DNA from 2 places in the Streptomyces sp. Root1310 genome. Region 1 is predicted to be linked to the other one. Evidence: riboswitches for the same ligand, from Rfam matches in the RefSeq annotation. Region 1 holds a riboswitch; the other holds the start of a gene.
What was found. Region 1 has a riboswitch for cobalamin ahead of ASD48_RS00305 (cobalamin biosynthesis protein). Riboswitches for the same ligand answer to the same signal wherever they lie in the genome.
Positions count from the first base shown of each region.

Region 1 (7,346 bases):
AAGTTGGACTCGGCGGGCTCGGCCAGCTCGGCCACCGCCCGCACCGCGTCGTCGATCAGCCCCACCACGTGCGGGAACGCGTCCCGGAAGAACCCGGAGATGCGGACCGTGACGTCGATGCGCGGCCGGCCCAGCTCGTCCAGGGGCACGACCTCGAAACCCGTCACCCGGCGCGAGGCGTCGTCCCACACGGGTCGGCAGCCGAGCAGCGCCAGGATCTCGGCGATGTCGTCGCCCTGGGTGCGCATCGCGGAGGTGCCCCAGACCGTGAGGCCGACGGACTTCGGGTACGCGCCCGTGTCCTGGAGGTACCGCTGTACGAGGGAGTCCGCGAGCGACTGTCCGACCTCCCAGCTCAGCCTGGACGGAATGGCCTTGGGGTCGACCGAGTAGAAGTTCCGGCCGGTCGGCAGGACGTTGACCAGCCCGCGCGTCGGAGAGCCCGACGGACCGGCCGGGACGTAGCCGCCGTCCAGGGCCTTGAGGATGTGCCCGATCTCGTCGGTGGTCCGCTCCAGCCGCGGCACGACCTCCGTGCACGCGAACTCCAGCACCGCGACGGCGTCCGGGAGTTCGGTGCCCAGGACCTCACGGACCAGGTCCCGGCTCCCGGCGACCGCCCACCCGCGCTCCTCGGCGCCCTCCGCGATCCGCCGGCACAACTGCTCCAGCAGGTCGACGGCGTCGGCGCCGGTACGGGCGGGGCCCTCGACGAGATCCGTCAGCTCGACCGGCACCTTCACCGGCGCACCCGGCTCGGCGAGCAGCTCCTTCTCCACCAGCCCGAAATGAGCGGCCAGCGCGGCCCGCAGGCCCGGCAGCGCGTTCGCCCGCCCGCCCCACACCTGCGAGGCGCGCAGCACGGCCAGCACGAGGTTCACCCGCGCCTCGCCGACCGGCCCGCCGCCGAGGATGTGCAGCCCGTCCCTGATCTGGACGTCCTTGATCTCGCACAGATAGCCGTCGATGTGCATGACGAACTCGTCGAACGCGTCGTCGTCCGGCTGGTCGTCGACGTGCAGGTCGTGGTGCAGCTCGGCCGCCTTCACCAGCGTCCAGATCTGCGCGCGCACGGCCGGCGCCTTCGTCGGATCCAGGTCGGAGACGAGCGCGTACTCGTCGAGGAGCTGCTCCAGCTTGGCCAGGTCGCCGTAGGTGTCGGCGCGTGCCATCGGCGGCACGAGATGGTCGACGACGGTGGCGTGCCCGCGCCGCTTGGCCTGTGTGCCCTCGCCGGGGTCGTTGACGATGAACGGGTAGACGAGCGGCAGATCCCCGAGGACGGCGTCCGGCGCGCAGCCCCCGCTCAGCCCGAGGCCCTTGCCCGGCAGCCACTCCATCGTGCCGTGCTTGCCCATGTGCACGACGGCGTCGGCGCCGAAGCTGTTCTCCAGCCACCGGTAGGCCGCCATGTAGTGGTGCGACGGCGGCATGTCGGGGTCGTGGTAGATCGCGATCGGGTTCTCGCCGAAGCCGCGCGGCGGCTGGATCATCACGACGACGTTCCCGAACTGCAGGGAGGCCAGCACGATGTCGTCCCCGTCGACGTACAGCGAACCCGGCGGCTCGCCCCACGCCTCCAGCATGCCGTCGCGCAGCCCGGGGTCGAGCCGGTCGAACCACGCCCGGTAGTCGGCCAGCGGAACCCGGGCGGGCGCGGCGGCCAGCTGCTCCTCGGTGAGCCATTCGACGTCGTGGCCACCGGCGTTGATGAGCCGGTGGATCAGCTCGTCGCCGTCGTCCGGATGCCCCTGGACCCCGTACCCGGCGTCCCGCAGCGCGTCCAGGACCCGGACGGCGGAGGCGGGCGTGTCCAGGCCGACCGCGTTGCCGACCCGCGAGTGCTTGGTCGGGTAGGCGGTGAAGACGAGCGCGAGCTTCTTCTCGCCGTTCGGCTTGTGCCGGAGCCGGGCGTGCCGTACGGCGATCCCGGCGACGCGTCCCGCCCGCTCGGGGTCGGCGACGTACACCGGCACGTCGTCCGGGCCCTGCTCCTTGAAGGAGAAGGGGACCGTGATGATCCGCCCGTCGAACTCCGGGATGGCGACCTGCATCGCCGCGTCCATGGGGGACAGGGCCGCGTCGGACGCCTCCCAGGCGCTCTTCGACGAGGTGAGGCACAGCCCCTGGAGCACGGGGACGTCGAGCTCGGCGAGCGCGCCGATGTCCCAGGCCTCCTCGTCCCCGCCCGCCGAGGCCTGCGAGGCGTGCGCGCCGCCGGCGGCGAGCACCGTGGCGACGAGGGTGTCGGTCCGCCCGAGGATCTCGTACAGCCCCGGGTCCGCCCCGCGCAGCGAACCGCAGTACACGGGCAGGGCGTTGGCGCCGCGTGCCTCGACGGCCTCGCACAGCGTGTCCACGAAGGCGGTGTTGCCGCTCAGTTCGTGCGCCCGGTAGAAGAGCACCCCGATGGTCGGCCGGCCCTCGACGAAGGCACGCTCGCCGTGGACGCCGTACTCGGGCATCTTCTGCGGCTCGACGAACCCCTCACCGGTCAGCAGCACGGTGTCGGAGAGGAACCGGGCCAGCTCGGTCAGGTTGGCCGGGCCGCCCTCGACGAGATACCGCAGCGCCTCCGCCACCACACCGGCGGGCACCGACGACTCGGCCATCAGCTCCGCGTCGGGCACGGTCTCGCCGCCCAGCAGCACGGTCGGCACGCCGGACGCCTTGAGCGCGGCAAGGCCGTCCTCCCAGGCCCGCTTGCCGCCGAGCAGCCGGACGACCGCGATGTCGGCGCCGTCGAGAAGCGCGGGGAGTTCCCCGGCGACATCCACCCGGGTCGGGTTGCCGATCCGGTACGAGGCGCCGGAAGCGGCCCGGGCCGCCAGCAGATCCGTGTCGGCGGTCGACAACAACAACACTGTGCTCATGCGGGCGCTCCCGGTGGAATGAAAGGCAGTCCTTGCGGCGCGCCCGACTCGATGAGCCGCCAGAGCGCGTCGGTGTCCGCGTGCTGTTCGATCAGGTCGCCGAGCCGGTCGAGCTGCTCCTCGCGCAGCCCGGCGAAAGAGGTGTCGGCGGCGGGCACGAAGCGACGGCCCGCGGCGGCCGCCACCTCGCGCAGGAAGGCCCGCCGGAATCCGTCCGACTCCAGCGAGCCGTGCCAGTGCGTGCCCCAGGTCTGGCCGACCCGGCAGCCGTCCAGGCCGTGTCCGCGGCCGTCGGAGATGAACGCCTCGCCCCCCTGGACGTCGGCGACCCCGTGATGGATCTCGTACCCCTCGACCCGCTCGCCGAGGGCTTCCCCCACCGGCCGGGTGAGGGTCTTCTCGCGGGCGAACCGCACCCGGACCGGGAGGACGCCGAGGCCCTCCACCTGTCCGAGCCGGCTCTCGACCTCGTCCTCGATGTGCTCGCCGAGGAGCTGGTAGCCACCGCAGATGCCGAGGACGGGCCGCCCTTCGGCCGCCCTGCGCAGGACGGCCTCGGCCAGCCCCCGCTCGCGCAGCCACTCCAGGGCGCGCACGGTCCCCCGGGTGCCCGGGATCACCACCAGGTCGGCGTCGGCCAGTTCCTCGGGCCGGTCGACGAACCGCACGACGACGCCGGGTTCGGCGGCCAGCGCGTCCACGTCCGTGAAGTTGGACATGAGCGGGACGGCGCAGACGGCGACCCGCAGCACGTCCTCGCCGACGGGCGCGGCGGTGTTCGACTCCCGCACGGTCCCGCGCAGCGACACCCTCAGGCCGTCCTCCTCGTCGATCCCCAACCCGTGCCGGAACGGCAGTACGCCGTACGTCCGCCGGCCGGTGAGCCCGTGCAGCATGTCCAGGCCCGGCTCCAGCAGGGAGACGTCCCCCCGGAACTTGTTGACCAGGAACCCGGCGACCAGCTCCTGGTCCTCGGGCGAGAGCAGGGCGACGGTGCCGAAGAAGGAGGCGAAGACGCCCCCGCGGTCGATGTCGCCGACGACGAGCACGGGCAGCCGCGCGCCTCGCGCGATCCCCATGTTCACGATGTCGGTCCGCCGCAGATTGATCTCGGCCGGACTGCCCGCCCCCTCACAGATCACCGCGTCATACGTGCCCCGCAACTCGGCGAGGCAGTCGAGAACGGTTCCGAGGAGTTTCTGCTGCCGCCCCCCGTGGTATCCCCGGGCGCTCATCTCGCCCACCGGCTTGCCGAGGAGCACGACCTGACTGCTCTGCTCCCCGCCCGGCTTGAGCAGCACCGGGTTCATCAGCGCGGTCGGCTCCACCCGGCAGGCCTGGGCCTGCATGGCCTGGGCCCGCCCGATCTCGGCGCCCTCCGTCGTCACGAACGAGTTGAGGGACATGTTCTGCGCCTTGAACGGCGCGACCTTCACCCCCTGCCGCACCAGCCACCGGCAGATCCCTGCCGTGACGACGCTCTTGCCGGCGTCGGAGGTGGTGCCGGCGACGAGGAGACCCCCGCTCATGTCGTACGCCCCTTCGGCTGGTTGCTCTGGCTGCTCTGGTTTCTCCGCGTCCCCGCGACGATGCTCGTGGCGGCGACGCGCGCGGCGACGGTGACGCCGAGCGCGAGCAGACCGACACGGCGGGAGAGCCGCGCGGCCCGTTCGATGTCCGGGGCGACGACGGGCCGCCCGGCCGCGCCGTTCAGCACGGGCCGGTGCTCGACCCGCCCGGCGTACGACAGGGTCCCGCCCAGCCGCACCCCGAGGGCGCCGGCGAACGACGCCTCCACCGGCCCGGCGTTGGGGCTCGGATGCCGGTGGGCGTCGGCCCGCCAGGCCCGCACGGCGCCCCGCGGATCGTCCCCCGCGAGGGCGGCGAGCACGGCGGTCAGCCGGGCTCCCGGCCATCCGGCGACGTCGTCGAGACGGGCGGCGGCCCAGCCGTAGCGCAGATACCGCGGCGACCGGTGACCGACCATGGCGTCCAGGGTGTTGACGGCCCGGAACCCGACCAGGCCCGGCACCCCGCCCACGGCCCCCCACACCAGGGCCCCCACGACGGCGTCGGAGGTGTTCTCGGCGACGGACTCCACGACCGCGCGGGCGATCCCGTCGGCGTCCAGCGCCTGCGGATCCCGCCCGCACAGATGCGGCAGCCGCTCCCGGGCGGCCTCGACGTTCCCCGCTTCGAGCGCCCGGCCGATGGCCCGGGCCTCCCGGACCAGCGAACTGCCCCCGACCACCGCCCAGGTGGCGGCGGAGACGAGAGCGACGGTGGCGGCGGGGGAGCGGCGTACGGCCCGTTCGGCGGCGGCTCCCAGCGCCACGGCCCCACCGGCGCACACGACGGCGTGCAGGGCACCGCGCCCCCGGTGGTCCCGCCACAGCAGCCGCTCGACGGCACCGGCGGCCCGCCCGAACGCGGCGACGGGATGCCCTCGGCGGGGATCGCCGAGCAGCAGGTCGCCCAGGAGGCCGGTGGCGGCGCCGTACGCGTAGAGGCGATCGGCACGCATCGGCTCAGCCGGCCGTGGGGTCGGGCAGCGACCTGGTGCTGTACCTCAACGGCCGAGCGAGCATGGCGATATGTCCTCACTCAGGGTGTCCACGCCCTGGTTCGACGAGACCGGCGGCGAGAGTTCCTGGCTCCCGGGGGTTCCTACCCCGGTCACAGTGGCGGGACCGCGCCGGATTCACACCGGCTTCCTCTTCTGCTGCCGTACATGGCTCGGGCAGTCCACCACGGCCCGCAAGAGCCGTCAACTTGCCTTTGACCTGCGAGGCTCGAGTGTGCAGAACCCCACACAGGGCCGGTGGGCGGGGCCGCGAACGACAAGAGGTGCGGGACGGTGATCCGTCCCGCACCTCAGGGGTGTTCGGGTGCCGCGTGTCCGGGTGCCGCGTGTGCGGACGGGGTGTCAGGCGACGATCAGTGAGATCCCGTACGCCACCGCCGCCGCGCAGGCCGCGAAGCACGCGTACGCGCCGGTCACCGCGAGGGTGGCCGAGCCGCCCTGCGCCGACGCGCGTTCCTGTCGCGACAGGCCCATGATGCCGAGGGTGAACAGGGCGACGAGGCCCACGGTGACCACGAGGCTGACGCCGAAGACAGAGCCCAGGGCTGCCCAGTCGATCTTCATGCTGCTTCTCTTCCTTCGTGCCGGGTGCGCGGGCTCAGACGGCCGCGGCCGGGGGAGCGGCGGGGGTCGCGGGCTCTGCCGCCGGGCCGGGGATCGTGGCCGTCAGGTCCGTGAGGTCCTCGGCCAGGGTGCCCGCGGGCGGCGGGGTGACGGCGGCGATCGCCGTCGTGACGACGCCTGCCGGCTCGTCGGGCTCGTTGACGTTCGAGGCGTCGACGACCTCGCGCCGGGAGATCTTCCAGATGGCCGCGCTGGAGGCGATCAGGAAGACCGCGACGAGGGCCGTGCCCCAGTCGCCCAGGCCGGTGACGGACTCGGCGAGCGCGCCCACCAGGGCCGCGGCCGGGAGCGTCAGGCCCCACGCGACGAACATCCGGGTCGCGGTCGACCAGCGGACCACACCGCCCTTGCGGCCCAGCCCCGCGCCCATCACCGCACCGGAGACCGAGTGGGTGGTGGAGAGGGAGAAGCCGAGGTGCGAGGAGGCCAGGATGACCGTGGCCGCGCTGGTCTGGGCGGCGAAGCCCTGCTGCGGCTGGAGGTCGGTCAGGCCCTTGCCCATGGTGCGGATGATGCGCCAGCCGCCGAGGTAGGTGCCGAGCGCGATCGCCAGGCCGGCGGAGAGGATGACCCAGGTGGGCGGGTCGGAGTCGGGGGCCACGGCACCGCCGGCCACCAGGGCCAGGGTGATGATGCCCATCGTCTTCTGCGCGTCGTTGGTGCCGTGGGCGAGGGAGACCAGGCCGGCCGAGGCGATCTGGCCCGCGCGGTAGCCCTTGGCGGCCGCCTTGCCGTCGGCCTTCTTGCCGAGGGTGTAGGAGAGCCGGGTCGCGAGCATCGCCGCGACGCCCGCGACGATCGGTGCCGCGATCGCCGGGATCAGCACCTTGGTGACCAGCGCGTCACCGTGCACCGCGCCCATACCGGCCGAGGCGATGGTGGCGCCGATCAGACCGCCCATCAGGGCGTGCGAGGAACTGGAGGGCAGGCCCACCAGCCAGGTCAGGAGGTTCCAGAGGATCGCGCCGACCAGGGCGGCGAAGATGACCTCGGGACGGATGCCGGTCTCGTCGACGAGACCCTTGGAGATCGTGTTGGCGACCTCCACCGAGAGGAAAGCTCCCACAAGGTTGAGCGCGGCGGACATGGCCACCGCAACCTTGGGCTTGAGTGCACCGGTCGAGATGGTGGTGGCCATCGCGTTGGCGGTGTCGTGGAAACCGTTCGTGAAATCGAACGCGAGTGCGGTGACGACCACAATCGCGAGGATCAGCGAGAAGTTTTCCATTTACCCAGGCAATCGTTCGAAGTCATTGGCGCGTTGA
Region 1 covers NZ_LMEQ01000001.1:57,639-64,984, reverse strand. The annotation lists gene cobN (cobaltochelatase subunit CobN) at 1-2,873, opposite strand, end outside; gene ASD48_RS00310 (cobyric acid synthase) at 2,870-4,402, opposite strand; gene ASD48_RS00305 (cobalamin biosynthesis protein) at 4,399-5,397, opposite strand; cobalamin riboswitch at 5,497-5,639, opposite strand; gene ASD48_RS00300 (hypothetical protein) at 5,800-6,021, opposite strand; gene ASD48_RS00295 (inorganic phosphate transporter) at 6,056-7,309, opposite strand.

Region 2 (7,346 bases), on a different contig from region 1:
CCGCGTGGACCTCGAAGTCCAGGCCGCTGAGCACGGCCGGGCCGTCCTCGTAGGCGAAGGAGGCGCCCCGCAGGGCGACCAGTGCGGGCTCGCTCATCACAGCGGCCTTTCCAGTACGGATCGCAGTACGAAGGTGAGGGCGACCAGGGCCGCGAGGAGGGCTGCGCTGGCCGCCGTGAAGCGGACGGAGATCCGGGCCTGCGGCACCAGGACGCGCAGGGTGCCGTCGTAGCCGCGCCCGGCCAGCCCGTCCTGCAGGCGCGCCGCCCGGTCGAAGGCGCGGACGAACGCGGTGGCGCCGAGCCCGGCCAGCGAACGCCACTCCGCGGCCCGGGTGGTGTGCCCGAGCCGGGCCGCCTGCGCTTCCCGGATCCGGCGCACGGAGTCGAGCAGCAGGAAGCTCATGCGGTACGTCACCAGCGCGACGTCCACGACGGGCGCGGGCACCCCGGCCCTGACCAGGCGGGGCAGCAGGTCGGACATCGGGGTGGTGAACGCGAGGAGGAGGACACCGAGGGAGGCCGCCGAGGTGCGCAGCAGCAGCTCCCCGGCGCGCACCGGACCGCCGTCGGCCAGGGCCACGAACCGGTCCGGGCCGCCGACCTGCACCAGCAGGGTGAGGGCACCGGTCGCACAGAAGCCCAGCGGTACCCGGTAGGCGCGCCACAGCCGCCGGCCCGGCACCCCCGCGGGCCCCAGCAGGACGACGAGTGCCGTCACCAGGACCAGGGCCGCGCCGGGCCAGGGCGGCAGGGAGATGGCGAGCACGGTGAGGCCGAGTCCCAGCACGGCCTTGTCCACGGGATGGCGACGGCGCCAGCGAGAGCTGTGCGCCGCCGCGTCGATCGGCAGCACGCGGGCTCAGGTCCGTTCGGGAGTGGACGACTCGGAGGCGCTCTCGGAGCGGTGGGAGCTCGCGGAGTTCGCGGTGCCCTGCGCCGCGGTCCTCGTCGTCGTCGAGGTCGTCGTCGAAGGCGTCGCCGTGGTGGAAGGCGTCGTCGTCGCCGTCGTCGAAGTATGCGGCGTTGTCGGGGTCGTCGCCGTCGAGGTCGTCGATGGTGTGGTGTCCCGCTGTGCCAGGGCCCGGAGTTCGCCCTGCCGCCGTCCCCGGTGCAGACCGAAGTAGTAGGCGAGGACCCCCGCGCCGAGGGCCGCCTGGAGGGCGAACAGCGCCGACTCGATGTCGCCGGACGGCGGCTCGTACAGGGGCGAGAACCAGGGTTCGTAGTCCGGCCGGATCTCGGTGATCGCCGTCTCCGCCTCCGCGTCGGCGCCCGTGAACGGCTCCTCCTTGTGGTCGCCGAGCCCGAGGGCCAGCGGCAGGACGGCCAGCGCGGCCACCACGAACAGCAGCAGGGCGTTGATCTTCGCGTTACGGCTCACCGGGCCACCGCCTCGGTCTCGGCACCGGAGTTGGTCCGGCCGCCGGTCACGAGCACGCCCAGCCTGGTCAGTTCACCCTTGCTGGACTGGGTCAGCAGCCGCATCACGAACACCGTGAGGAGCCCCTCGCTGACCGCGAGCGGGAGCTGGGTCACGGCGAAGATGGAGCCGAACTTGCCGAGCGCGCCCAGGAATCCGCTGCCCGGGTCCGGGAAGGCGAGCGCCAGCTGCACGCTGGTGACGCAGTAGGTGGACAGGTCGGCCACGAACGCGCCGAAGAACACCGTGACCATCAGCGGCACGGAGAACCGCCGCAGCAGCCGGTAGACCGCGTATCCGGCCCAGGGGCCGACGACGGCCATCGAGAAGACGTTGGCGCCGAGCGTCGTCAGGCCGCCGTGGGCGAGCAACAGCGCCTGGAAGAGCAGGGTGATGGTGCCCAGCACCGCCATGATCGGCGGCCGGAACAGGATGGCGCCGAGCCCCGTGCCGGTGGGGTGTGAGCAACTCCCGGTCACCGAAGGAAGTTTCAGCGCGGACAGGACGAACGTGAAGGCCCCGGAGGCGCCGAGGAGCAGGGTGCTCTCGGGGTGCTCCCTGACCTCACGGGTGAGTGACCGTACTCCGTGGACGACGAATGGCGCGGATGCGACGCCCCAGGCGATCGCATGCGCCGGAGGCAGAAAACCCTCGGCTATGTGCATGGCTGAGCAGACCCTCTCCAGCACCTCGTGGATGGTTGACGTGCCTTGGCCGGTCTCCTGGCTCACGGGTACCACCGCCCGTGCTCCGCCTTCCCGGGTCCCGAGGACCCAGTGGCTGCCCGCGAGGGCCGGAGCCGGACTTCCCGATCACAGTGGCGAGGGCCGCACCGGCATCACACCGGATTTCCCGTTCACCAAGGCGTGGTGACAGTAGTGCCCACACAGACGCGCTGACAAGCGGCGATGCGGGGCGCGAGGACGGCGGACGACGGCTCACCCCGGCGCACGGCCGCCGTCCGCGGGCTCGACGAAATGCCGGGTCCGCACGGTCGGCGTAGGGTCCGCCGTAGGGGTGACGGCCCTCGGTGCCCGGGGGCATGCCCGTCGTTCGGCGAGCGCCCCCTGCGCTGCGGGGAAGGTGAGAGTGTGCCGGATGCTGCCGCTGCCGGGTCGGGTGGGGGCTGGGGTCCGGAGTCCCTGGACAAGGTCCTGGCCGAGGGCATGAAGGAGACCGTCGCGTCCGTGACCGCCGTGTATCTGCCGGCGGCCGACGAGCCGGTGCTGCGGCTCGCGGTACTGGGCGGTCTCCCCTGGGAGATCTCCCTGCCCTGGGCGCGAGTGGCGCTGACGGCCGCGTCGCCGGTGTCCGACGCCGTGCGGGAGCGACGCCTGGTGTGGGTCGGCGGCGCGGAGGAGATGGCCCGCCGCTATCCGCGTCTGTCGCTCGTCGTGCCGTACCGCTTCTCGCTGGCCGCCGCCCCGATCACCACTGGCGAGGAGGTCTGGGGCGGGTTGGTGCTCCACTGGCCCGCCTCGCACCCCCCGCAGCTGAGCGTGCGCGAACGCGAGGCCGTGACCGGCCTCTGCGTCCGTCTGGCCCGGTTCCTGGGACGGGCGGCCGCCGACGGACACCCCGTACGGGCCGGCGGGGTGCCACGGGTGCTGCCGCCGCTCCGGGCCCGGCCGGCCGAAGCCGCGCAGGCGCAGTCCGCCGTCGAATTCGCCGAGCGGTTCCCCGGCGGGTGCTGCTCGCTGGACGTGGACGGCCGCATCACCTTCGCGACCACCACGGCCGCCCGGCTGCTCGGCTCCGCCGTGCCCGACCTGCTCGGCACCAAGCCCTGGGAGGCGCTGCCCTGGCTCGACGACCCGATCGCCGAGGACAGCTACCGGGCGGCCATGATCAGCCGCGAACCGACCTCCTTCACCACCCTGCGGCCGCCGGACCAGTGGCTGACCTTCCGGCTGCACCCGGACGCCTCCGGCATCAGCGTGTACATCGCCCCCACCCACTCGGCGCACGCCCATGCCCCGCTCACCGGCCCACCGCGGCCGCATCCGACGGCCGCCGCCACGCCTGGCCGGGCCGCCACCCTCTACCACCTGATGCACCTGGCCGCCACGCTCACCGAGGCCGTCGGGGTCCGGGACGTGGTCGACCAGGTCGCCGAACAGCTTCCGTCCGCCTTCGGCGCCAGGGCCCTGGCCCTGATGACCGCGGACGACGGCCGGCTGCGGATCATCGGCTACCGCGGCTACCCCGCCGAACTCATGCGGCGTTTCGACGCCGTTCCGCTCACCTCCGACACTCCCGCCGTGCACACCCTGACCACCGGCGTTCCGGGCTTCTTCGCCACCTTCGCCGATCTCCGACGCGCCTATCCCCCCGCGGTCCTCCAGGACGGCATGGCCGCCTGGGCCTTCCTGCCCCTGATCACCTCCGGACGCCCCGTCGGCTCCCTGGTGCTCGCCTACGACCGGCCCCGCCCCTTCCTTCCGGAGGAGCGGGCCGTCCTCACCTCCACCGCCGGGCTGATCGCGCAGGCGCTGGACCGGGCCCGTCTCTACGACACCCAGCACCGGCTCGTCCACGACCTCCAGGCCGTTCTGCTGCCCCACACCCTGCCCCGGGTCCCGGGCCTGGAGGTGGCCGCCCGCTACCTCCCCGCCACCCGCGGCATGGACATCGGCGGTGACTTCTACGACCTCATCCGCCTCGACGGCACCACGGCCGCCGCCACCATCGGTGACGTCCAGGGGCACAACGTCAACGCGGCGGCGCTCATGGGGCAGGTCCGCACCGCCGTCCACGCCAACGCCGGCGCGCCCCCCGACGAGGTCCTCGCCCGCACCAACCGTCTGCTCACCGACCTCGACCCCGGCCTGTTCACCAGCTGCCTCTACGTGCATCTCGACCTGGCCGCGCACCTCGCGTGCCTGGCCGCCGCCGGCCACCCGCCGCCGTTGCTGCGCCACCCCGACGGCCGCACCGAGGTCCTCCGGATGCCGCCCGGGCTCCTGCTGGGCATCGAGCCGGACGCCTCGTACACGTCGACCGAGATACCGCTGCCTCCCGGTTCGGTCCTGGCCCTGTACACCGACGGCATGGTCGAAGCCCCGGGCATCGACATCGACGATGCCGTGGACGCCCTCGCCCGCGAACTCGGCCGTGCCGGGCCGGGCTCCATGGACGCACTCGCCGACGCCCTCGTCCGGCACGCCCGCCGCTCGACCCCGCGCAGCGACGACATCGCCCTCCTCCTCATTCATCCCACCTGATATGCAATTCAACTAATTTCACCGCGTGGTGCGCGCCGGGACCCTTGCCCTCTGTCCCGCCGCCCCCTGTCCCGCCGCCCCCTGTCCCGCCGTCCCCCTCTGCCGCCGCCTCTCGCGTCGCCTCGTCGCAGGCCGCACCGGACGCCCTCCGCGGCGCCCCACCGCCGTACCGCCCGGTGGGAACATGTGTCCGATGTCCGACAGCGCTCGCACCGAACGGGGAGACCATGACCGGCCCGCACTCGCCCGAGCCGTTTCTCGACGGATTCGACCGGATCCTGGCGGACGCCGCGCCCACGGGCCGTCGGCTGACCCGCGACGAGATCGAGTCCCGGCGGGCCCTCGGCGCGCAGGCGGCCGAGGCGGGCCGTGGCTGGCGGGGTCTCGTCCGCGCGCACCTCGCGGCCGGCCGTGAGGTCCGTCCGCGAGGCGCCGATCCCGACAGCGTCCTCGCGGTCGTCGAAGAAGCCGTGGACGCCTTCGCCGACGGCTACGAGCGCGCGCAGCGGCTGGTGGTCCGCAAGGAGGAGGCGGCCCGCCGCGAGTTCATCGACGACCTGCTCCACGGGCGCGGGCCCGCCTGCCGGCTCGCCGCGCGCGCGGAACGGTTCGGGTTACGGCTGTCCCGCGCCCACGCGGTCGCGGTGGCCGAGGGTCCGGACAAGTACGACGAGACCGACCCCGTTCCCCGGCAGGTGGGGGACGAGCTGTTCGGCCGCTTCGAGAACCGCCACATCCTGTTCACCACCAAGGACGGCCGGATGGTGTGCATCGCCCCCGCCGACCAGGACGAGGTCCTCACCCACTTCGCCCGGCACGCCCGCGCCACCGCCGGCCGGGCCCGGGTCGCCATCGGGCGGTCCAGGCCGGGCCCGGTCGGCATCGGGCACAGCTACGAAGAGGCCCTCAACGCCCTGGACGTGGCCCAGCGCATGGACCTCGACGAGCCGCTGCTGCGCGCCGCCGACCTGCTGGTATTCCCCGTCCTGGCCCGGGACCGGCAGGCACTGGTGGACCTGGTGCAGAGCGCCCTGGGGCCGCTGGAACGGGCACGCGGCGGGGCGCAGCCCCTGCTCGACACCCTGATCGCGTACTGCGACAGCGGCTGTGTCGCCGCCGCCACCGCCCGGCGGCTCTCGCTCAGCGTGCGCGCCCTCACCTACCGGCTGGCCCGCATCCACGGCCTGACCGGCACCGACCCCACCGACCCCGCCCACCGCTACACCTTGCAGACCGCGGTCATCGGCGCCCGGCTGCTCGACTGGCCGTCAAGGCCCCTGACGTCGACCGAGGCCTCCTTCCAGCGTCCGGAGAGGCGGCGCCCGCCGGAGGAGCGGCCCTCGCGCCCCACCCCCGGCCTCGGCGAACGGGGCGACGGGAGTCCGCCCGGCGACCTGGTGGGAGAATGCGCGTCGAGGTCCACGCTGCCGTGGCGGCCGGCGTTCCGGGGGTACGGGGACCGGAAGGAAGCGTGCGGCATGATCGAGTGGGTGTTCCTCAGGGCCGGTGCCCGGCCCGTGCCCCAGCCCGTCGCCACCCCGGTCGTGTGGGCCACGGCCTTCGGCGGCGCGCTGGTCCTGGTGGCCGTGCACAACATGCTGGTGGGCTCGGACCGCCCCGGACCGGCCCTGGCCGCGCTGTCCCTGCTGGCGGCCCTGCTGGGGCTGTGCGCCCGCTTCACCGCGGCACCGGGTACGGCCGTCCTGTGCTGGCTGACCCTCAACGGCTTCGCCGTCCCGCCCGTGGGCACGCTCACCTGGGCCGGCCACCGTGACACCTTCTGGCTCGCCTGCCTGTGTGCCGCGACTCTCGTCGGCACCGTGCTCGCCCGGATCGTCCAGGCCCGTGCCGCCTACCGCCGGATCGCGGCCGAGGTGACCGCCCCGGCGACCGACCCGGACGGTGGCCCCCTCGGCGCCTGACCGTCCTCGGGACGAGGGACGGGGGTCAGGGGTCGGAGGTCAGGGGTCGGGGGAGTGGGCGAAGGGCCTTACGGCCCGACGGCCGGATCCGGGCCGTCGACGCGCTACGGAACCGACGACGGGATCCGGCCCGGCCGGCGTGATGCGGGACATACGTGTTCTGGGACATATGAACCCATCATGCGCTTTGGGTAGCTTGGGACACTTGCCCGTGCTTGCCCACTGTGTTCGACGCCGTCCCGTACGCCGCGTCGCGCAGCGGGCGGATCACCCGCCCATCATCCGTCCAGGAGACCCATGCGCCCCCGAATAGCCTACGTGCCGCCCCTCGCCCTGGCGGGCGGTGCGCTGACCGTCGGCGTCGGTGCGCTGTACCTGATCGGGCTGCTGCTCACGGGCGGTGAGATCGAGCCGGGCACGACGGTGCGGGGCGTGGACATCGGCGGCCTCAGCCGTGCGGAGGCCGTCCGCAAGCTGGACGAGCACCTGACGGCGGCCGGCTCGCGTGAGCTGGCCGTGCGGGTCGGCGACCGCGGCGCAACCGTCGACCCGCGGCAGGCCGGACTCAGCTTCGACGCCGAGCGCACGGTCGACCGGGTGACCCGCGTCGGCTCCGACCCCGTCGGCCTGGTCGGCGGGCTCCTCGGCTCGGGGGGCGACGAGGAGCAGCCGGTCGTACGCCTCGACGAGCACAAGGCCCGCACCGCTCTGACGAAGCTCGCGAAGAGCCTCGACCAGAAGGTCCGCGAGGGCACGGTCGGTTTCGCCGACGGCCGGG
Region 2 covers NZ_LMEQ01000005.1:180,481-187,826, forward strand. The annotation lists gene ASD48_RS14505 (ATP-binding cassette domain-containing protein) at 1-97, opposite strand, end outside; gene cbiQ (cobalt ECF transporter T component CbiQ) at 97-855, opposite strand; gene ASD48_RS14515 (energy-coupling factor ABC transporter substrate-binding protein) at 862-1,383, opposite strand; gene ASD48_RS14520 (energy-coupling factor ABC transporter permease) at 1,380-2,087, opposite strand; cobalamin riboswitch at 2,117-2,301, opposite strand; gene ASD48_RS14525 (SpoIIE family protein phosphatase) at 2,514-4,646, shown strand; partial or broken gene ASD48_RS14530 (helix-turn-helix domain-containing protein) at 4,874-5,926, shown strand; gene ASD48_RS14535 (VanW family protein) at 6,866-7,346, shown strand, end outside.
Region 2: another riboswitch for cobalamin. It lies ahead of ASD48_RS14520 (energy-coupling factor ABC transporter permease); the one in region 1 lies ahead of ASD48_RS00305 (cobalamin biosynthesis protein).